Regions from separate parts of the Flavobacterium piscisymbiosum genome, predicted to be linked through region 2. Evidence: riboswitches for the same ligand, from Rfam matches in the RefSeq annotation. Region 2 holds a riboswitch; each other region holds the start of a gene.
The links. A riboswitch is a leader RNA that binds a small molecule or an ion and turns the genes downstream of it on or off. The one in region 2 is predicted to bind cobalamin.

Region 1 (6,820 bases), 1.6 Mb from region 2:
GTTACATAAAGTTTACCACCGTTTTCAATTATTTTTTCAGGTCCTTCAACTACAGGAATTTTAGATGTTATAGTGTTTGTAGCAAGGTCAAGAATCCCTACGTAATCATCATTAGCATCTTCTCCTACTCCCCAGTTTGTAATATATCCTTTTCCATTTGCAAAAGCGATATATCTAGGGTTTTTGATACTTGCAGTAATAGTAGCAACGCTCTTGAAAGTATATCTGTTTACTACCTCAATTTTATTAGAATTATTTACAACCAGATAAGCAAAGTCTCCATTAAAACCAATGCATTGAATAATGTCGTTTGTTGTTTTTTCAGGATTTAATAAAGAAAAAACATTGTTTTCAATTTTTAAATCATCTGATAGATAAGATACATTTCCATTAGATTTAAGAAATTGACCTTCATTTGCAATAAATAATCCTCCTTCGTAATTTCCACGAGGTTCCGGTGTAGTATCATCATTATCACTGCTACATGACACAAAAAATGCCGAGCTTAGTATGACAGTTAAAAATAGTTTGTTAAATCTTTTCATTGTATTTAAAAATTAAGGTTTATGTATATTGTATAATTTCTTCCCGGCATTTGTCTGCTGGCAACGGGTTGGTAATTTTTATTCCAGATATTTAAAGCCTGTATTCCAAGTTTATAACTGTTCTTTTTTCCAAAATCGTAATCAATACCAATATTTCCAATATTGTAATCTTTTACTTTACTTGCAGGATTATTAAAAGGCGTTGTATAAGCATCTCCGTTGTATAAATATTGAAAATAAGAAGATACTTTTTTCCAATTATAAGAAACAGATCCTGTTAGTTTATGGTAAGGAACATAAATCAATTGCTTGTAAACAGATTCTCCTTTTATTAATTGTTTACTTTCAGAAACTGTATAAGCGTAAGTTCCGTTAACCGTAAAATGGTTGTTTCCTATTTTTGGTCTCCATTCTAATATTATTTCGGCACCATAAGCCCTTACTTTATCTGTGTTTTCGGGTGACCATGCGCCGCCGCTTCCCTCAGTTGGAACCCAGCGTAATAAGTCTTTGATGGAATTATAATAGGTGGTTAGTGAAACAGAAAAATTCTTTGTAAAAAACTCATTGCCAATTTCTGCCTGATAAGAAGTTTCAGGTCTTAGATCAGGATTACCGCTTCCTTCCCAAAACAAATCATTGTATGTAGGCATTCTGAAATTTTTTGAAGCATTAAATTTCACACGATAAAAATCAGTGAATTGATAACGTGTTCCAAAAGAAAACAGGAATGGATTTCCAAAATTATCGGTTACTTCCTGACGTATGCTGGCATTATAATCCCATTTGTCAGTCACCAAATGACTCAATAATAAACTAGCCGAACCAACTTCTCTTTTTGCATTATCGATGCTCGACCCATATCCTTTATTACGAGTGTAATCAACAATAGTGTTTAGTTTGATTTTATCATTTACATCAAAAGCCAAATCATATTTTATGATAGAAGTTTCAACTTTACCATATGTAAATAGTTCAGAATCTATATTGCTAAAATATTTATACGATTCCCCAATATGCGCCAATTTCAATTTTGATGTAAAACGATTGAATAAACTTTCCCATTCTAATAAATTTCGGGTGTTAAAATCGTTGTATTTTGTTTTGCTTTCTGTGGGTGTAATTAACGAAAAATGACGTTCTGCATCATAAAACTGGCTGTATGCTTTTATGGTGTTTTTAGCATCTATTTTATACCCAAAAGTGGTGTTCATGCTGGTATTATAATATTCACCATTTATGTTTCTCTGATCTGTTGTGCCTGGATACTTAAAATCATTATCAGAGCTATTTCTGGAAATATTTACCTGTAGACTATATTTATCAGAAGATGCGTTAATGCGATAGTTGGCACTCAAAGTATTGTAACTTCCCAGGCTAAAAAATACCTGATTCGAAAATTCATTTTTAAATCTCAAATCATTATTAAGGTGAATGCTTCCGCCGATTGCACTGCTCCCGTATAAAACGCTTCCTCCACCAGCTTTGACAGCTATAGAATTAAAATCTCTTGTTCCAACGGTATTGAAATCCGTCTGACCTAAAAATTGTGAATTAATGTTTATACCATTCCAGATAACTGCAGTTTGTGCCGCAGTAGTTCCTCTAAAAGAAGGTCCGGATGTCATACCAAGACCATTTTCCTTAAAATAAATGACAGTATTGTAATTTAAAAGAGATGTTAAAGAAGATGCATTTTTATTGATAACCGAATCATTCAATATTTGAACCGATTGTGATGTGGAGTACTTTTTAAGATTAACATCAGATACAATAACTTCTTTTAAGTTATTAATAGTATCTCTCTGCGCTACAATAATCTGGCACAAGAACAATAAACAAAAAGCAAAAAGTTTTTTCAAAATCATAATTTCTAAACTCTTTTTCCCGAGAGCTCGATATTGGTTACAAAGGCAGGTCTCCTGGCTTGCGTCTTGTTGTTTACCTTCCCGTTCGCGGGGGCGAGCAGTGGTTTGTAGTTAACAACAATCGTTCTTTTTTAGAACTAAGCTTACAGTTGCGGGTACAGCTCAAGATTTGATTATTACTTGATTCCCTTTTAATGTGTTTCGAAATAACACAACCTTAATTATTTGCAAAGATAAAGTTAAAAATGTCGAATTTTCTAATTTGTTTCACTATTAAGAATAAATTCTAAACAAAACGTATTTAAAGTGCTATTTTTATTACCTCACCAAAATCTACCTTGTTATTAAAAGCATCTTTTAGCGACAGGGAAGTACGATGACATAAAATGCTGCGAATTACTCCAGCGTGCGCTACAATAATGATAGGTTTTGTAATTTCCTTTGAAATTTGAGATAAAAAATCACCAACCCGTTCGTGTAATGCTATAAACGATTCGCCATTGGAAACGCTAATATTTACAAAATCCTCCATCCAGGGATTAAGCTGCTCCGGCGAAATTTCATTCCAGTTTTTCATTTCCCAATCGCCAAAATTCATTTCCATCAAACGATCTTCTTTTTCAAATGAAATTGCTTTAATGTTATTTTGAATGTATTGTGCTAAAATCACACAACGTTTTAGTGGACTGGAAAAAATTATTGCTTCAGAAGGTAATTGCGAAACAATATTTTCAAAAACAGACTCAAAAGGTTCTGCTAAACCCACATCCGATTGTCCGTAGCAAACTCCTTTGTCGCAAATCGTTTCGGTGTGGCGAACTAGATAAACTTCCATATCAAAAGAATACTTAAATAATAAACAACCTCGCAAACCTGTTGTGTCGCACCAAGGCAATCTCCCGTGTAGCCATCAATCCATTTCTGGAAATAACGCGCTAGAAAAAATCGCGTTATAAAAACCGGAATTAAAGCCAAAAGGAATTTATGTTGAAAATAAGAGAAAACAAAAAGAGGAAGTAATCCGAAGAAAAACGAACCAAAAACTTCTTTCCAGGAATGGTTCTTAGCTATAGGTTTACTTTTACTCGAAGCATCGTCTCTCGAATATTCATGCGTAAAAATAATAGAGATGGCTGCCAAACGGCTCAAAGCATGCGCTGAAACAAATAAAATAAAAACCTGAAAAAAGGCTATAGAATTATCTCCTTTGAAAAGCGAAACAGATTCTGAAAGTAATTTGAATTTTAATAAAAAAAGTAAAACCAAACCAATCGCTCCATAAGCACCAATAGCGCTGTCTTTCATAATGATCAGGATTTTTTCTTTGGTCCAGCCTCCGCCAAAACCATCACACACATCTGCAAAACCATCTTCATGAAAAGCTCCGGTGATAAGAACAGAAATAATTAAGGCAAAAATTACCGCAGTTTCTACAGAAAGAAAAAGAGAAAAAAGATAAAAAGCCAGAAAAGAAATACTGCCAACAATCCAGCCAATTAAAGGAAAATAACGAGTCGCCTTGTTTAAATAATCAGGATGATGGTCAATGTTTTTTGGACACGGAATTCTGGTGTAAAACATTAAAGAGGTAAAAAAAATATGTAGTTCTTTTTTCATTTAAAAAATGTAGAGTTATTAGGCTAAAGCCATTTTGTTTGTCAATTAATATTTAATCAACATCTAAAGATGTTGGCTATTCAAATCTCGATTGTTTTAAAATTTTATTCTTATATACGAATATGTTTTTTGAATAGCCCCCAGATTTATCTGGGGTTATTCTATTTAGGGTTAGAAAGGCTTTAGCCAAATTCTAATTGTTTATTTTTTTTTGAAGCTTCATAAATTCTTTTTCATTTATAGGATATAGAGTTATTCGGCTAAAGCCATTTTGATTATCAATATTATGTAACCAACATCTAAAGATGTTGTCTATTCAATTTAGATTGCTGATATTTTCATTATTAATATTAATGCGTTTTTTTTTGAATAGCCCCCAGATTCATCTGGGGGTATATATTTAAAGTTAAAAAGGCTTTAGCCAAATTTTATTTATTGTTTTTGAAATCCAAATTTTCTAATAATCTCGTTGTACTCTTCCTGAAAAGTTTTTTTCTTATGATGACTTTCTTGATTTTTAATATAATCCCTTACTTTATCTACTAAAGATTCTGAAACTGAAACCGCAAAATATTCATCTTGCCACTCAAATTTTTCTTTTGTCAATTTATTTTTATTAATCCAAAATGAAGATTCGCCCTTAAGTAATTGTATTATTTTTTGAATATTTTGATCAACTCCTAAAGAAATTAGACAATGGCAATGATCTGAATATCCATTTATAAAATCAACATAAATTCCTTTTTCTTTTGCGTTCTCTCTAATATGATTCCAAACTTTTTGTCTTAATTCTAATGAATCTAAAAATGGAAATCTGTTCTTTGTACCCCAAACAAAATGGATGTACACTTTTATTAATGGCATAATTATAATGTTTTTTCTTACTTAACGAGAAAATGCCACTAAAATTACTTCCTACTAATGCCAGCACTTTCAAAACTTGCCATATCATTCAAAAAAGTTTCAGCCGATTTTAAAACAGGGAAAGCAATCGCACAACCTGTTCCTTCTCCCAAACGCAAATCCAGATTTAAAATAGGTTTTGCATCTAAATGATCAAGAAGCTTTTGGTGGGCTTTCTCGGCAGAACAATGACAGAAAACGGCATTGTTTTTAATGTCAGGATTTATTTTTGCAGCAATCAAAAAGGCGACGCTGCAAATAAAACCATCAACCAAAATCAGCATTTTATTATCAAAAGCAGTCAACATTCCGCTGGCGATTTGTATAATTTCAAAACCTCCAAAATAGGCGAGCTGTTGTTTTAATTCGGCTTGACCGGAATAATTTTCAATCGCTTTTTTTAGAATGTTTTGTTTTTCAGTTAATTTTTTATCTTCAATTCCCGTTCCTTTTCCAACACAATCTTCGATAGGTAAACCCGTTAAAAGACTCATTAAAACCGAAGCTGTAGAAGTATTTCCAATTCCCATTTCGCCAAAGCCAATGCAATTAGATCCAGTTTTAGCAATGCCTTCAACAATCGATTTTCCTTTTTCGAAACACAATTGCAATTCGGTTTCGCTCATGGCAGGAATGTGTAAAAACGACTGCGTTCCTTTTGCAATTTTGGCATGAATCAAATTCGCATTTGTGGGGAAATCATAATTTACCCCGGCATCTACAATCGATAACCGAATATCATTTTGATTACAAAATACATTTATTGCTGCACCGCCTTCCAGAAAATTACCTACCATTTGTCGCGTAACATCTTGCGGATAAGCGCTCACACCATGATTCGCAATACCGTGATCAGCTGCAAAAACTATTATATTAGGATTTGTTATTTTCGGATTCAGAGTTTCAAAAACCGTTGCCATCTGAAAAGCCAGTTTTTCCAAAGTTCCTAAAGACCCAATAGGTTTGGTTTTAGAATCTATTTTTTCCTGTAAAAGTCTACTGAAATCAGGTTTTGGTTCAGCCGATTTTTTAACTTTTAGATTAAAATCTACAATAGAATTTTTAGTAACGTTTTTAATTTCGGTACAAACCGGAGCTTCAGATTTTTGTTTCCAATGCAATTGTTGCAACATTGGTTGGTTGTCGTAATTGGTTGCGGGTTTTCCAATACAGAAATAACCCAAAGGCTCTATATTTTCAGGTAAATCAAGAATCTTTTTGAACTGATAATAATCTAAAATCGAAACCCAACCCATGCCGTAACCTTGTTCCGTGAGCGAAAGCCAGATATTCTGCGCCGCACAAACCGAACTAAATTTTACCGCTTCGTTACTGCCCACAGTCCCAATCGTAAACTGATTTAGAACCGATCGATCATACGCAATAATAAGTCCAATTGGCGCTTCTTCGATTGCTTCAAGCTTCAACGATTTGTAATGCTCTTTTTGTTCGGGATTATCGGTAAGTTCTTCAGCCTTTTTATTGTAATCTAAAAACAGATTTTTTACAGCCGTTTTAACTTCATCAGACTTAATAATAAAATAGCGCGTAGCATCTGTCAATCCAACAGATGGCGCCCAATGTCCGGCTTGTAAAGCTTTCTCAATCACTTCATCAGGAACTTCATCTGCAGTAAAATGTCGGGTGTCTCTGCGCGATTTTAAAATATCATCTAAGTAGCTCATAAATTCTTCAAATTACAATTTTTAAATTCCAAATTACAATTCAATAGCAATATCAATTGCAAAAATCAATTGCAATTTGAAAATTTAAAGATTAAAGTAAAGATAAAGTATAAGGTTGGAATTTGGAATTTAAAAATTGAAATTTGAAGTTTTGGATTTTTGACATTGCAATTGTCATTGATATTAATTTTTGCAATTGTCA
Region 2 (6,820 bases):
TCTAAAGAAAAACATAAAGACAGCCATACCAGCAATTAAAAAACTTAATGTAGCGGTATCATTCCCTTCATTTAATTTGGTAAATCCGTCATAAATGAAATAAACTGCAAATGCGATGTAAACGTATTGTGTATATTTTAAATAACCCATAATTATAATTGTTCATCTGATTCAAATTCACCGCTAACACGCTGCGAATTAATCACTTTAAAATCTTTGCTAAAATCAATTCCCTGTCCATACGAAATACCTTTAGCATCCGTAAGTTTGAACTTTCTTTCGGTATAAAACCATTCGTTTTTCTGATCAAAATACAACTGCTCTGTTTCAAGCATTTGTCCTGTTTCTGAAGTAATTTTAACCTTTCCCTGCAAATCTATTATACCTGTTAGCTTATACGAAACAGCATAATTTGATACTATAAAGGTACGTTTTTGGTTTTTATCGTATAAAGTAACATCAATTCCTTTTGGAAATTCGGTAAATGGAAAATTCAAATTAGAATAATCCAACATTTTCCGGCTTTTCAAAACTCCGGTAATACGTCCGGAATCGGTGTATTTTATATTAACTGTATCCGCATCACTTCCTGGAACAAACTCTGAGAAGTTAATTTTTTGAACTTCTTTAAAATTACTTTCACATCCAAAAAACAGTGTCACAGTAAAAACTGTGACAACGGCTATAATATATCTCTTTGGTAAATTCATTTGCCAAATGTAGTAAATTGTATGGGCTTAAAAAAGCACCTTTTTTATGCTTAGTTGAATTTACTTTTCACGAACCATCTGTCGTTGAAAGAAAAACTCAAACTAAAATTGAAATAATTCTCCTGAACTAAAGCTGCAGATGTAGTTCCTCTTTTACCATATTCCAATCCAACGTTTACATTTGAGAATGTTCCTCCACCAATTGGAATTCCTGCTCCTAAAGTCATACCAACATCATTGATTGATTCGTTATTCACAACAAGACCTAATTTCTCATATTTCAATCCGGCTCTGTAGGTAATTCTGCTTAAATAACTTGTAAAAGAAGCATAGTTAGGAATATAGTATCCACCTATCGCATACTTTTGATATTTTTCGTAACGCACATTAGCTGCTTTATTGTAATAATTTGCAAGTTGTCCGTCACCCTGAAAAGCAACACTAGTACCTACTAACCATTTTCTTGCCTGCCCAATACCTGCACCAAGTGTAATTTTACTTGGCAGTTTTAATTTATCATCTTGCGAAGGAGCTTCATAAGGATCAGGATCGCCGTCTACTGCAATAACTCTTGTACTATTAGAATTTAGCGTACTTTCGAAAGTATAAGCTAAACTGGTAAACAAACTTAATTTTTTATCAATTTTTGTCTGATACATTGTACCAATATTAAAACTAACCCCTGACAACTCAGAAGCATTCGTTTCTCTTGTACCATTTTGAACTCCAGTAGCCAGCTCTATACTTGTAGTTGTAATTTTACCAAAATTGTATTGTACATCACCTCCAATATTCCACTTAGGTGTAATTTTATATCCTAAACCAAGAAACACTTTATTTACCCCACCTTTTCCCTGAAGCTGTGAACTTGTTCCGTCTGTTATCGCAGTCTGGTCATTTAAGATTCTATAGTCAACAGAAGTTACAGGAACCAAACCAAAAGCTGCACCAAATTTTCCCATTGGGATTCCTAATGCCAAATAATCAAAAGTAGATCTTTGTGATTTTGCAGATTCATCACTGGTTTTTAGTTTTGCACTTCCAAAAGTTCCTCCAACTGTAAAAGTAGTTTGTCTCAAACTAGCATAACTTGCCGGATTTTCAATATTCAAATGGATACTATCCTGCTCTACCGAAACTCCTCCCATAGATCTATTTTCAAGAGTTCCTTTAAATCTAACGTCACCAATTCCGAAAAAAGAATAAGGAGATGCACCCTGTTGAGCAAATGAAACGAACGAGATAAGCAAACAAGCGCTTACTATAATTTTTTTAATCATTGTCGATTTTTATATTGAAATGTTTGGTTCAAACTTTCTAAAAGGAAATTTGAATTGGCAAATATGGTATTTTTTAATCGTTTAGCCAAAAAAACTGCATCTCCTCCCGTTAAAATTATTATAAAATTTGAAAAGTTTGCCCGATATTCATCGATAAAACCATCAATCTCATAGACGAACCCATTTACAACTCCCGAATGAATGGCCTGTTTTGTTGAGTTCCCTATATAATGTTCCGGTGTTTCAAAAGTCAGCAAAGGCAGCTTGGCCGTGTAGTTATGCAGTGCCTCATATCGTAATCTTAAACCCGGAGAAATCGCTCCGCCCAAATAATTGTCATTTTCGTCGATAAAATCGTAGGTAATGCAAGTTCCGGCATCAATAACCAACCTGTTTTGTTTCGGAAATTGCAAAGTTGCTCCTGAAGCCAAAATCATCCTGTCGATTCCTAACGTTTTTGGAGTCGCATATTTATTTACGAAAGGAAAAACATCTTCATGAGTAAAAAAATGAACATTTAATTCTTTTTCGAAAGCCAAAAAAGATTCTTTTTCGATTTTTCCAACCGATGCAACGACCAAATCGGAGCAGTTTGAAAATTTTTTTAAAATTTTTTTAATTTTTTCTTCAAGCTCATTTTTCTCAAAAACAAAATTTTCAAGAACAGTACTCTCCTCAAAAACAGCAGCTTTAATTCGAGTATTACCAACATCAATTGTTAAAATCATATTTGTTTCTTTACCATTGCGAAGATACGAATTGATTTTTTTAAAAAAATGTTTTGAATAAACGAAAAATGATTCTATCTTTGCACCCGCATTGAGCACAAGACGGTACCTTAGCTCAGATGGTAGAGCAATGGACTGAAAATCCATGTGTCCCTGGTTCGATCCCTGGAGGTACCACCACAACCCGAATAGCAATATTCGGGTTTTTTGTTTTTAACACTTTCCTAACTTTATCGCTATTTTTTTTACCGCTTAGATCGCTTAGATTTTCACCTAACGTTATGTTGAGAAAACACAAAGTTCGCAAAGCTTTACGATAAAAAGTTTTGTGAACTTTGTGTTTTTTTTTAGTTTGTGATTGCGACAAAAAGCCTATTGAATTTTACCAATATTGCATCCCAACGGTTAAAACCGTTGGCTATGTTTATATTGTATTAAAAAATTTCCAGCATTAATGTATACTCTTACAAGTTATTGCATTTCAAATATAGCCCGTGGTTTCAACCACGGGACACGTGATAATACACAAAAAAAAGATTCGCAAAGCTTTATAATAAAACTTTGCGAACCTTTGCGTAAATCTTAGCGTTCCTTGCGGTTAAATCTTTTCGCAGTTAAATCACCTGCAAAAAAAATTATTGATGAAATACAGAAACCGCAGGGAAATAATATCCTGAATAATTTACCGAAGCTGTTCTAACTCCTGAATCAGCATTAAATAAATAAAGGTTGTTAATGGAGAAATTCACCCCAAAACCTTCATTTAACGTATTTAGCACCAAAGTATTTTTCTTTCGATCATAACCAATTCCTGCACCATATAAGATATTCGAATTTGTTAATGTAATAAAAGGTGATGCCAAGGACTCCGGAGTTCCAGTGTATTTGTAAACTTCTTTACCACCGCTAAAACTTCCGTTTTTAGCAATAAAAATATCATTTTTAGCCGCTGTAATAGATCCCGGATGCCATGCTCCCCAACTTCCGTAAGCCTGAAAACTTAACGGAATTTCTTTTATTTCAAGGGTATTTGAATCTATACTGATAAGGTTTTTACCTCCCGCTGCCCATACTTTTTTATCATCGGTAACTGCAAATCCTAAAACCATACCCGGAATAGTTTTTTCGATCGCCAATGTCGAAGCATTAATAACAATCACGCCTTTTGAAGCAGACAATGCAAAAACATACCCGTTAGACTTCACGATATCTCCTACCTGACCGGTAATACCATCAATTTGTCCGCTCACTTCCATCGTATTAAGATTAAGCTTAAATATCCCTTTACTCGACGTCAAAAGAGCCTGATTTTCATCAATACCTACCACAGCGCGCCAGTCGTTTCCACCTTTAGCCGCGATTCTTTTTTCTTCTTTAAGCGAATAAGCATCAGCAACTACCACTGGTCAGCCAACTTTAGAAACTAAAAATAGCTTTTTATTAATGATCGTTCCAAATTCTAATGTAGACGTTGCAGGTTTTAAATCCTTATCCGGATTTACTTTTACAAAAACACTGTCTTCTACCGCTTTTGTATCATATCTATAAAAGCCTACCGTTCCTGTTCCGTGACCAAACCATCCTTCGTTGATCATAAAAAAACCGTTTTCATAAGCTCCCCATGAATGAATATCATAAGTAAGAGCTACGTTTCCGCCATCATTTTTGGCCGTCATTGTAATTTTAAAATCTCCTCTTGTTTCTGGTTTAAAGATATAAGTAGAATCAGATCCTACTACTTTTCCGTCTACGGCCCATTCAAAAGAAACATTCTTTCTATCTGCTAATTTCGAGCTTAATTGCAGCGTTTTTCCAATGGTCAAAGTATCTTTTAGTTGCTGTTCGCCTTTTATTACAGGCGGCGCTGTAAAATCATCATCATTATTACACGAAACTGTCAGCAGCATCAAAGAAGCGATTGCAATTAGTGGTTTGAAAAAAAATTGGTTTTTCATTATTAAATATTTAAAAAATTATATTACTTAAATCTTTAAATCGAAATACAATTTACCCTTTCAAAAGTTATATAAAATAAACTTTTGTAAAAGCAACATCTTGTACAACAATACGTTTTAATGATTTTTTTTTAATGAAGAAAAAGAATGAATCGCGTAGAAAAACATCTTGAAAGAAATTGTTTTGACGATCATATTTGCAGAAAAAAAATCTCATAAACTCTATTTTTGGCTTACGAGAATAGAATAACTAAACCATACATGATCACATAAAGTGAAATATATTGCTCTTAATTCAAGCTTCAATCCCCGAAAGCTATTTATTACTATAAAAATGGCAGGTCTTCTGACTTGCTCCCTACACCCAGCCTTCCCTTTCAAAATGAAAAGTGACGTATTAAAGGGTTTCAGTTAATGAGCTTACAGCTGCGGGACAGTTTTGGATTTACACCAAATTCCCTTTTAATGTCAATATTGTATCAATATGACAACCATTTTCTGTTCTAAAATTTGAGCTGCAAAACTAGTGTTTTCTTTCGTAACAAAGCAAGAGTTCTTTATTTTAAAGGCCTTGAGCGTCTTTGCAAATTGTATTTTATTTTGAATTCTCAAGCTTTGATTTACCCAATAAATGTTAAATCAACAAATAAACACTATTTGTTAAAAAAGTATCAATTAAATAAAAAATTATCTTTTATATTCGTTAAAAAATATTTAATAGTTTTAATTATTATCAAGTATACAAATTAGTTTATGAGTAAAACTTCTACAAAAGGCATCTGGAAAGTAATTTCGGCCTCATCAATGGGTACTATGATCGAATGGTACGATTTCTATATTTTTGGGAGTTTGGCGGTTGTAATTTCAACTAAATTTTTCCCTAGTGATAATCCCACCGCGGCTTTTTTGTCGACTTTAGCCACTTTTGCTGCCGGATTTGTTGTAAGACCTTTTGGCGCTTTGTTCTTTGGAAGACTCGGAGATATTATTGGCCGAAAATATACTTTTATGGCTACCTTATTATTAATGGGAGGCTCTACTTTTTTAATAGGCTGTATTCCGAGTTATGAAACAATTGGTTTTATGGCTCCTTTATTAGTATTGATTCTGCGTTTATTACAAGGATTAGCGCTTGGCGGAGAATACGGCGGTGCAGCGACTTATGTTGCCGAACATGCTCCTGTAGGACAAAAAGGATATTGGACGTCATGGATTCAGACTACAGCCACAGTTGGTTTATTCATTTCGTTAATGGTTATTCTGGCCACCAAAAATGTACTTTCTCCTGAAGATTTTGATTCCTGGGGATGGCGTGTACCATTTTGGGTTTCGATTGTTATGGTAGGTGTTTCTTATTTAATTCGTAAAAACATGGACGAATCTCCGGTTTTTGCCAAAGCTAAAAAAGAAGGTACAACCAGTACAAACCCTCTGAAAGAAAGTTTCGGAAACCGATACAATTTGAAATTTGTGTTACTCGCTTTATTTGGAGCCACAATGGGACAAGGTGTTGTTTGGTACACGGGACAGTTTTACGCGATGAGTTTTATGAAAACCGTAATGAATATCGATTCGTCGCAAGTTGATGGATTATTAGGTATTGCATTATTATTAGGTACTCCGTTTTTTATTTTCTTTGGATGGCTGAGCGACAAAATAGGACGAAAATATATCATGATGGGCGGAATGCTTCTTGCCATTTTGTTCTACAGGCCTATTTATAAAATGATGTACAATACCACAGATGTAAGTTACAAAACAGAACTTACTCAGGCCACAAAAGAAACAATCGAGGTCAATAAAGACAACGATTCTATCTATACCACACATAAAGAATATACCGACGGAACTTCTTTCTTAGAGAAAAAGACGCATTTTTCAGGCAAAAAAGATGCTCAGATTACCACTTCGATTACTATCAATTCCAACGATGAGTGGACTTTAATTTTCTTAGTTTTCATTCAGGTTTTATTTGTTACGATGGTATACGGACCTATCGCGGCATTTTTGGTCGAAATGTTTCCAACGAAAATCAGATACACTTCAATGTCTCTGCCTTATCATGTTGGTAATGGTATTTTTGGAGGATTACTTCCTGCTATTTCAACCTATTTTGTAACGCATTCTAAAGCAGCCGGAAAAGCGGA
Region 3 (6,820 bases), 2.2 Mb from region 2:
TTAATTACCGCATAAACCTTGTTGCCGTAGATTTGAATATCGTTTCCAACATCACCCAATTCTTTTACAACTGTTGGGTTTCGTTCTGAATAAATATCGGTGGTATAATTTCCTGTCCTGTAATTGAATACATCAATACTGGCTCTGTTCATTCCCATATTACCTTCATTAAGAAGATAAAATCCCTCTATTTTACCGTCGCTTCTTGGCGCAGCTACACTTTTATCCGAAGACGGAAAAATCGTTTCCTCTTCCCTACAGGAAACAAAAGCAAGGGTTATCAATAAACCGAGGACTAATTTTGTTGTGATCTTTTTCATAGCTCGATACTTATTATAAATTTCATTGTACGACCCGGCATAGGATAATTGTAAATTACCTCGTATTGCTGATCGAAGACATTGTTAAGTTCTATTGCGCCTTTCATTTTATAATGCTGAAATGCAAATGATTTCTGCACTGCCAAATCGTGTGTATACCAAGGCTGAACTTCGTTGACTTTTATATTATTAACATTGCCATTGTATCGTTTTCCTACGTATACAAAACTGTAATTGAAGTTCCAGGTTTCGTATTCAGCATTTAATATTCCTGATCCGCTATGCCATGGCGTATAAGGGATCTGGTCTCCGTAAGATGATAATTCCAGACCGCCAAATTTGGTGTAATCCCTGTTTTCAGAAAAGGTATAAGTAAGATTTGTGGTTAAGTTTACTTTGCCAATGTGCATGCCTATATTCACGACAGATTCTATTCCTTGTCCTTTTACCTGCCCCATATTGGTCATCATCCAGCGAAATAAATTTCCTGTAGGCGCTGCTAATATTTTGTCTTTGGTATTGGTATAATAGCCATCAACCTGAAAAGATATTTTATCGAAGAATCCTTTATTTACAAGCACATTATAAGTAAAACCAATATCGTACTGATTCATATATTCAGGTCTCAACGTACTCGAACCAACCATTGTATAATACAAATCATTAAAAGTGGGCATTCTGAAAATACGTTTTGCAAATGCTCTTACATTAAAATCGTATTCCTTAAAAGGTGTGTAACCTAAAAATAAAGCAGGTGTAAATTCTTTTTTATCAGGGGCTTTTGCATTGTAGCGCACTTCTTCCTGAACATAAGTTCCCACAACACTTCCCAAAGCTTTAAAACCACCATATCTGTACGAACTTGCCAAAGAAAATAATGCTGTATAACGCTGCGGAAAAGAAAACTGAGTATTTATTCCTTTTCTGGTTGCATTTAATCTGTTGTACTGAAAATCTGTAGATAGCGAAACATCCCAGTTCGATACTATACTGTACATGTTTACTGCCGATACATAATATTCCTGCTGGTAATAACTATCATCAGATTGTGCGCCTTCGGTTACGGTTTCACCTAAAATATTGGTAGTATCTCTTGCTACATAATGCGTGTAATCGTAAGCATATTTTGCTTTGGCCTGAAACTTATATCTTTTTGTAAAATCTTTAATGAAAGTTCCTTGTGCGAAAAAATTCTTATCGTATTGTCTGAAACCATCAGAAAATTTATTCTCGACAATCGCTCCCGGAGCTCCTCTGTCAGAATCATAATAATACACTTTGGCATCCCAGGAACCGTTATTGATTTTTCCGTAAAGTCCGGATTCAAATCGTAAAGCTTCTATATCGCTATTGTGTCTGGTGGCAGTGGTATCGTAGGCTACAGATCCGTCGAGATTATTTCTTTTGTATCTAAATTTGTATTGTCCGTTTGATTTGATGTATTCTGAACTTACGTTCATGCTGACTTTATCGCTCAGTTTTTGTTCCCATCTAAAAGAAGGATCAAAATAATTGATGGACATGGTTTTAAACCTTACCAGTAAATTTGTTTTTTTATCGCCAACAAAAACAGGACGTTTTGTTCTTAAATAAATGGTCGAGGCGGCTGAAAAGTCTTTTGCCGACTGAAAAATTTCACTTTTCTGTCCGTTGTATAATGTTAGGGATTCCATGTCATCCAGGGAATATTTACCCAGATCTGTGACTCCGTTTTGCGCGTTACCCAACTGAATACCATCGTAAAAAACACCTACATGATGTGTACCCATATTACGTACATCGACCGTTTTAAGTCCGCCGAGACCTCCATAATCCTTAATTTGGATTCCGGCAAAATATCTCAATGCATCGGCAACATTATGGCTCGCTAAATTCTCCAGTAATTTTCCTGAAAGACTTTGTACGGGAATTACTTCCTGATACGGTTTACCTTTTAAAATAACTTCTTTTAAAACACGCAAACTGTCATTAGATACTTGCGAATGAAGCAAATACGGAATAAGAAATAAGAAAAAGAATAAGAGTAATTTTTTTGTATTATACATCACTGATTTAATTAAATAAACTTCGCGGATGTAGTAATCAAAAAGCAAAAAGAGAGAATCCCACTATGCAATAGCAGGTCAATTCTTGTTGTTCGACTTTATTCCACGAAAGTCTTAAACTATGTGATTATGGCAGGTCTCCTGACTTGTTCCATCTTTAAACAACCTTCTCATTCACCGTGGCGAACAATGGCATTAGTAACGTTTAAAGACTTATATAGAACTTACAGTAGCGGGTCTGCTCAGGATTTGCACCTGATTCCCTTTTAACTATTTTCTTTTATTTTTCTAAAGAAAACAGACCAAAATCTGACGTAAAGATATGATTATCTTTATAAAAAGAAGTATAATGTAACGAAATTACATTTTTAATAATGAATTAACATAAACACCATTAATAACATAAGTGAATTAAAAACACGTTTTTGCCAAATTAATTTTGAGTTAAAATACAGCTGTAAGATTGGCAACGATTTCGACCGTTGGGGCTTGGAGAATTGGGTTCTAAAAACACATAACCCAAGGTTGAAACCTTGGACTATGTTTAAAATAAGATTAAAATTTTAGAAGTGTAATAAAATGCAGAGTTTTAATTCTTCAGACGATAATGCTATTATTATCTGAAAATTGTTATGGTATCTGCCAAATTTTCTTTGTAGATAAATGCTTTGATAAATTCCTGGACTTCATTTGTAGTTTCAGAAGGAGTTGCGAAAGAGTTGATATGAAATTCATCATCCTGATCCAGGATATGAATAATTTCGGTATAACCTTTAGAGATTAAACTACCCTTTAATTTAATAATATTCAACTGTTGTTGACTATCCAACTCCTTACGAACTTTTAGTTTTATAGCTTTATCCATTTGTAAATATTTTAAATTATTTGACTCAGATTCATTCTCAAATATAAATATTAATTCGTTAATAATGTTCCTAAAACAGCTTTATAAAACATTATTTATCAACACAGTAATAAACAAAAGTTTAAGAAATTGTTATTAATTTTATTAAATCGTTATCTACTTCTTAAATTTAATTTTCTTATATTTTATGCTAATCGCAAAATTGATATCGCTAATAAAAGCTTCTCTTCTATTAAAATTTCAATAACTTTGGATGCTACTATGCACAATCAACTTAGAGAACATATCGAGAAAATAATTCCTCTTACAGATGAAGAGTTTGCTTTTGTGTCTTCTCATTTTACTGCCAAAAAATTTAAAAAACATCAGTTTCTTATTCAGGAAGGCAATCCTGTCAAGCATTCTTATTTTATCATTTCGGGACTTTTAAAATTGGTTTATACTGATGAAAAAGCAAAGCAGCATGTTGTTTCTTTTGCTATGGAAGATTGGTGGGAAAGTGATTACTACGCCTTTTTTACCCAAACTGAAGCTACAATGTCATTAGAATGCCTTGAAGATACTGAAGTGCTTTGCTGCTCGTTTGAAGATTATAAAAACCTATGTAACGGTTTACAGAAAATGGAGCGCTTTTTTCTGGAGAAAGCCACTTTTGGTTTTCTGGGATCTCAACGTCGCATTATTTCCTGGCAGACTTCTAACTCTAAAGAACGTTACAACCAATTATTAAAACAATATCCTTCGCTCCTGCAGCGTGTTCCTAAAAGTCTTATTGCCTCGTATTTAGGAGTTTCGCGCGAAACACTAAGTCGCTTATCTTCCTGATGTGACAATTCTCACATCAAAATCGTGAAAAATGTCACGAGTACTTTCCAGCCGTTATGCTCAATTTTGTATTACAATTTTAAACTGTAATCGTGAAAAAAACGGCAAGCCTTTTAGTATTACTATTATTAACTACGATGCCTGTATTGGCACAAACGAAAAAAGGAAAACAAATGGAAAAAAGAGAATTTAATCCTTGGGAATGGCAAAATCAACGCAGTTACGTACAAGCAGTTGAAGTAAAAAATCCGCAGGGAACACTTTATGTTTCAGGACAAACGGCAATAAGTGCAGACGGGATTTCCAGCAACGAAAACATGGAATCGCAAATAAAACTGGCATTGCAAAATCTGGATCATGTAATTACCGAAGCCGGATATGAATGCAGCGGAATTGTTCGGTTGAATATCTACACTACCGCGACTGATGAACTTTGGCCACATTTTAATCTTATTCAGGATTGGGTGGCGAAACATGGTATGAAACAAGCTACAACTTTACTGGAAGTAAAAAGTCTTTTTGAAACTTTAAAAGTTGAACTGGAAGCAACAGTCGTAAAATAATCTGTCACTATTTAATATAAAAAAGCTGTGTCTTTCTTTTCAGGAAAAACGCAGCTTTTTTGTTTATTTTTTTTTCTTTAAAATTGAAAAAATCAAATCAATTTATTTACTATTTGAAAAGTTTTAAAATAAAAAAGAAGTGAAATCTTCTTACAATTTACACCTATAAACAATAGTCTTTCAAACGGTTATCTAAAAAAACATGTAAATCCGTCTATTTTTTTTAATTTTTTGCCTTATATTTCAAAACTAAAAATTCAATTTTTACGTAATTACCTGAAACGATAGTCTTGTAATAAGATAAATTCAATTCACTGGTACGTTTTTGGAAAAATATTGAATTTTATCTTATTCCTGATTATCGTTATTTTTATTAAATTTTAAGAATATTAAGTTTGGACAATATTAATGTACTAAGATTAAAAAGAACTTTAGCTTACCTGGAAAGCAAACAACGTGAATTAAAAAGACAAAACGAAAACGATACCCGAAGTCTTGAATCTATGATAAAATATCTTAAAAAAGATATGCTGGAACAATTTAAACTTCACCATTATGATATCTATATTCAGAATGAAATGGACAATACCGAAACTTTCATAAAAAGCGTGCAAAGCATTATCGATAGTAATTCACAATAGTTTGAATTACTATCGATAATAATTAAACTACTGGGCAATTTTATTATACTCATCAATTGCTTTATTAGGATCTGCGGTTGCATATTCGTTTTCCGGTTCTGGAATGACATGAATTTTTGAATCGCTTAAAGAAACAATTGCCGAACATACGTAAACACCAATTTTACCTTCGCTGTATTTATAGTCTAACAATGTGAGTTTGACGATTTCATTGATCGAAAGTTCATAATAGTTTCCGTAACGAATAATCTTAAAATAGATTTCTTTATTGTCTACAATTTCAAACTGATTGGTTTGAAGATTTTCGAAAACAAAATTATTTTTCACATCTTTTTCATTAAATCCCCAGGCTCTAAACTGCACAAAACCATTTACAAAATCAATTGAGATATAATAGGCTGTTCCCTGTTCGTCACATTCGATCACAAAACCGGTTTTCCCCATTCCTTCGACGGCCAGCGTTCCTTCCCAGACAAAATTTTCCGAAGGTTTATCAAAGCAAAAAACTTCGTATCCGCTTCGACAGCCAATTCTCCATTTATTTTCATTTTCTACCTCAAAATTTGCCGACGGATTTCCTAAAATAGGCACCGGAATGGGCAAGTTTCTTTGGTGAATGGTTCTTTGGTAAAGTGTTCTCCAATGATGATAGGTTTTTAATAATAATCGTCCGTTACTATCAACATCCAGTTGTTTAGGCGGCGGAATTACACGAAGAGTGTTGACATTTCCTCCAACGAAATAAAAATTATAAATCAAATAATATTCACCTTCTTTTACAATTCTTGCTGCATAATTGCCTTGTGGCATTAAAACATTATTATGAAAAGCGTGATATTCTCCTTTAAAATCCGGAGAAAACCAATACCGCACTTTGATGTCTTCGCGAATGGAACCAAGCAAATAATGCATCCCTTTTATTTCTACCACACAAGGACATTCGATATCATCATAAACGTAAGCTACATGCAATGGTTTTTGCAGTACAAAACCTTTTTCTTCTCGTTTTGCTACACCAATGCAACCTCTTCTATAGGTTGGTCCTACTGCGCTTCGGGCGCAAATAAGTAAATAATCTTCTCCTTCGAACTGGTATTTATAAGGATCCCGAAAACTCAGCCATTCACGCGGATTATTATCCCGGCTTTCATAATACGGAGCATCACTTTTTAGCGGTAAACCATACTGATTGTCTTTTGTCCAGTGAATCAAATCCGGCGAAACTGCTCTTCCTACTTTTTGTGTAACTCCTTTGTCTTTGCGCTTTAAACCGGTATAATACATTTCGTATCCTTCTCCGTCAGAGTTTTTACTCACATGCATTGTCCATAACATATCATCATCCCATTCGCCGGGATCGCCTACAAACAAAGCATTTTTTACTCTTTTCCAAGAAAGACCATCTTTTGATACTGCATGCGCAATATAATCGTGATTGGGAATAATAAGATGAAATAAATGATGCACTCCGCTTTCATCTATAAACACATCAACGTCTCCTATTTCCCAATTACTAAATCCTGAACCTGAATACATATTTAACCTATTTTATTATTTAACT

Region 1: another riboswitch for cobalamin. It lies ahead of LNP81_RS00650 (TonB-dependent receptor plug domain-containing protein); the one in region 2 lies ahead of LNP81_RS27450 (DUF5074 domain-containing protein).
Region 3: another riboswitch for cobalamin. It lies ahead of LNP81_RS16890 (TonB-dependent receptor); the one in region 2 lies ahead of LNP81_RS27450 (DUF5074 domain-containing protein).

Annotation. Positions count from the first base shown of each region.
Region 1 covers NZ_JAJJMM010000001.1:118,306-125,125, reverse strand. Annotated here, with positions in the region: gene LNP81_RS00655 (YncE family protein) at 1-545, opposite strand, end outside; gene LNP81_RS00650 (TonB-dependent receptor plug domain-containing protein) at 551-2,413, opposite strand; cobalamin riboswitch at 2,441-2,648, opposite strand; gene cobC (alpha-ribazole phosphatase) at 2,715-3,248, opposite strand; gene LNP81_RS00640 (adenosylcobinamide-GDP ribazoletransferase) at 3,233-4,030, opposite strand; gene tnpA (IS200/IS605 family transposase) at 4,463-4,894, opposite strand; gene cobT (nicotinate-nucleotide--dimethylbenzimidazole phosphoribosyltransferase) at 4,939-6,618, opposite strand; gene cobU (bifunctional adenosylcobinamide kinase/adenosylcobinamide-phosphate guanylyltransferase) at 6,818-6,820, opposite strand, start outside.
Region 2 covers NZ_JAJJMM010000001.1:1,731,460-1,738,279, reverse strand. Annotated here, with positions in the region: gene LNP81_RS07820 (hypothetical protein) at 1-150, opposite strand, end outside; gene lptC (LPS export ABC transporter periplasmic protein LptC) at 153-710, opposite strand; gene bamG (BamG family beta-barrel-assembly machinery protein) at 761-1,990, opposite strand; gene LNP81_RS07805 (type III pantothenate kinase) at 1,987-2,718, opposite strand; tRNA gene LNP81_RS07800 (tRNA-Phe) at 2,823-2,898, shown strand; partial or broken gene LNP81_RS27450 (DUF5074 domain-containing protein) at 3,354-4,625, opposite strand; cobalamin riboswitch at 4,993-5,184, opposite strand; gene LNP81_RS07785 (MFS transporter) at 5,427-6,820, shown strand, end outside.
Region 3 covers NZ_JAJJMM010000001.1:3,899,550-3,906,369, reverse strand. Annotated here, with positions in the region: gene LNP81_RS16895 (beta-propeller fold lactonase family protein) at 1-320, opposite strand, end outside; gene LNP81_RS16890 (TonB-dependent receptor) at 317-2,365, opposite strand; cobalamin riboswitch at 2,480-2,687, opposite strand; gene LNP81_RS16885 (hypothetical protein) at 2,982-3,230, opposite strand; gene LNP81_RS16880 (Crp/Fnr family transcriptional regulator) at 3,492-4,055, shown strand; gene LNP81_RS16875 (RidA family protein) at 4,229-4,618, shown strand; gene LNP81_RS16870 (hypothetical protein) at 5,014-5,259, shown strand; gene LNP81_RS16865 (glycoside hydrolase family protein) at 5,287-6,795, opposite strand.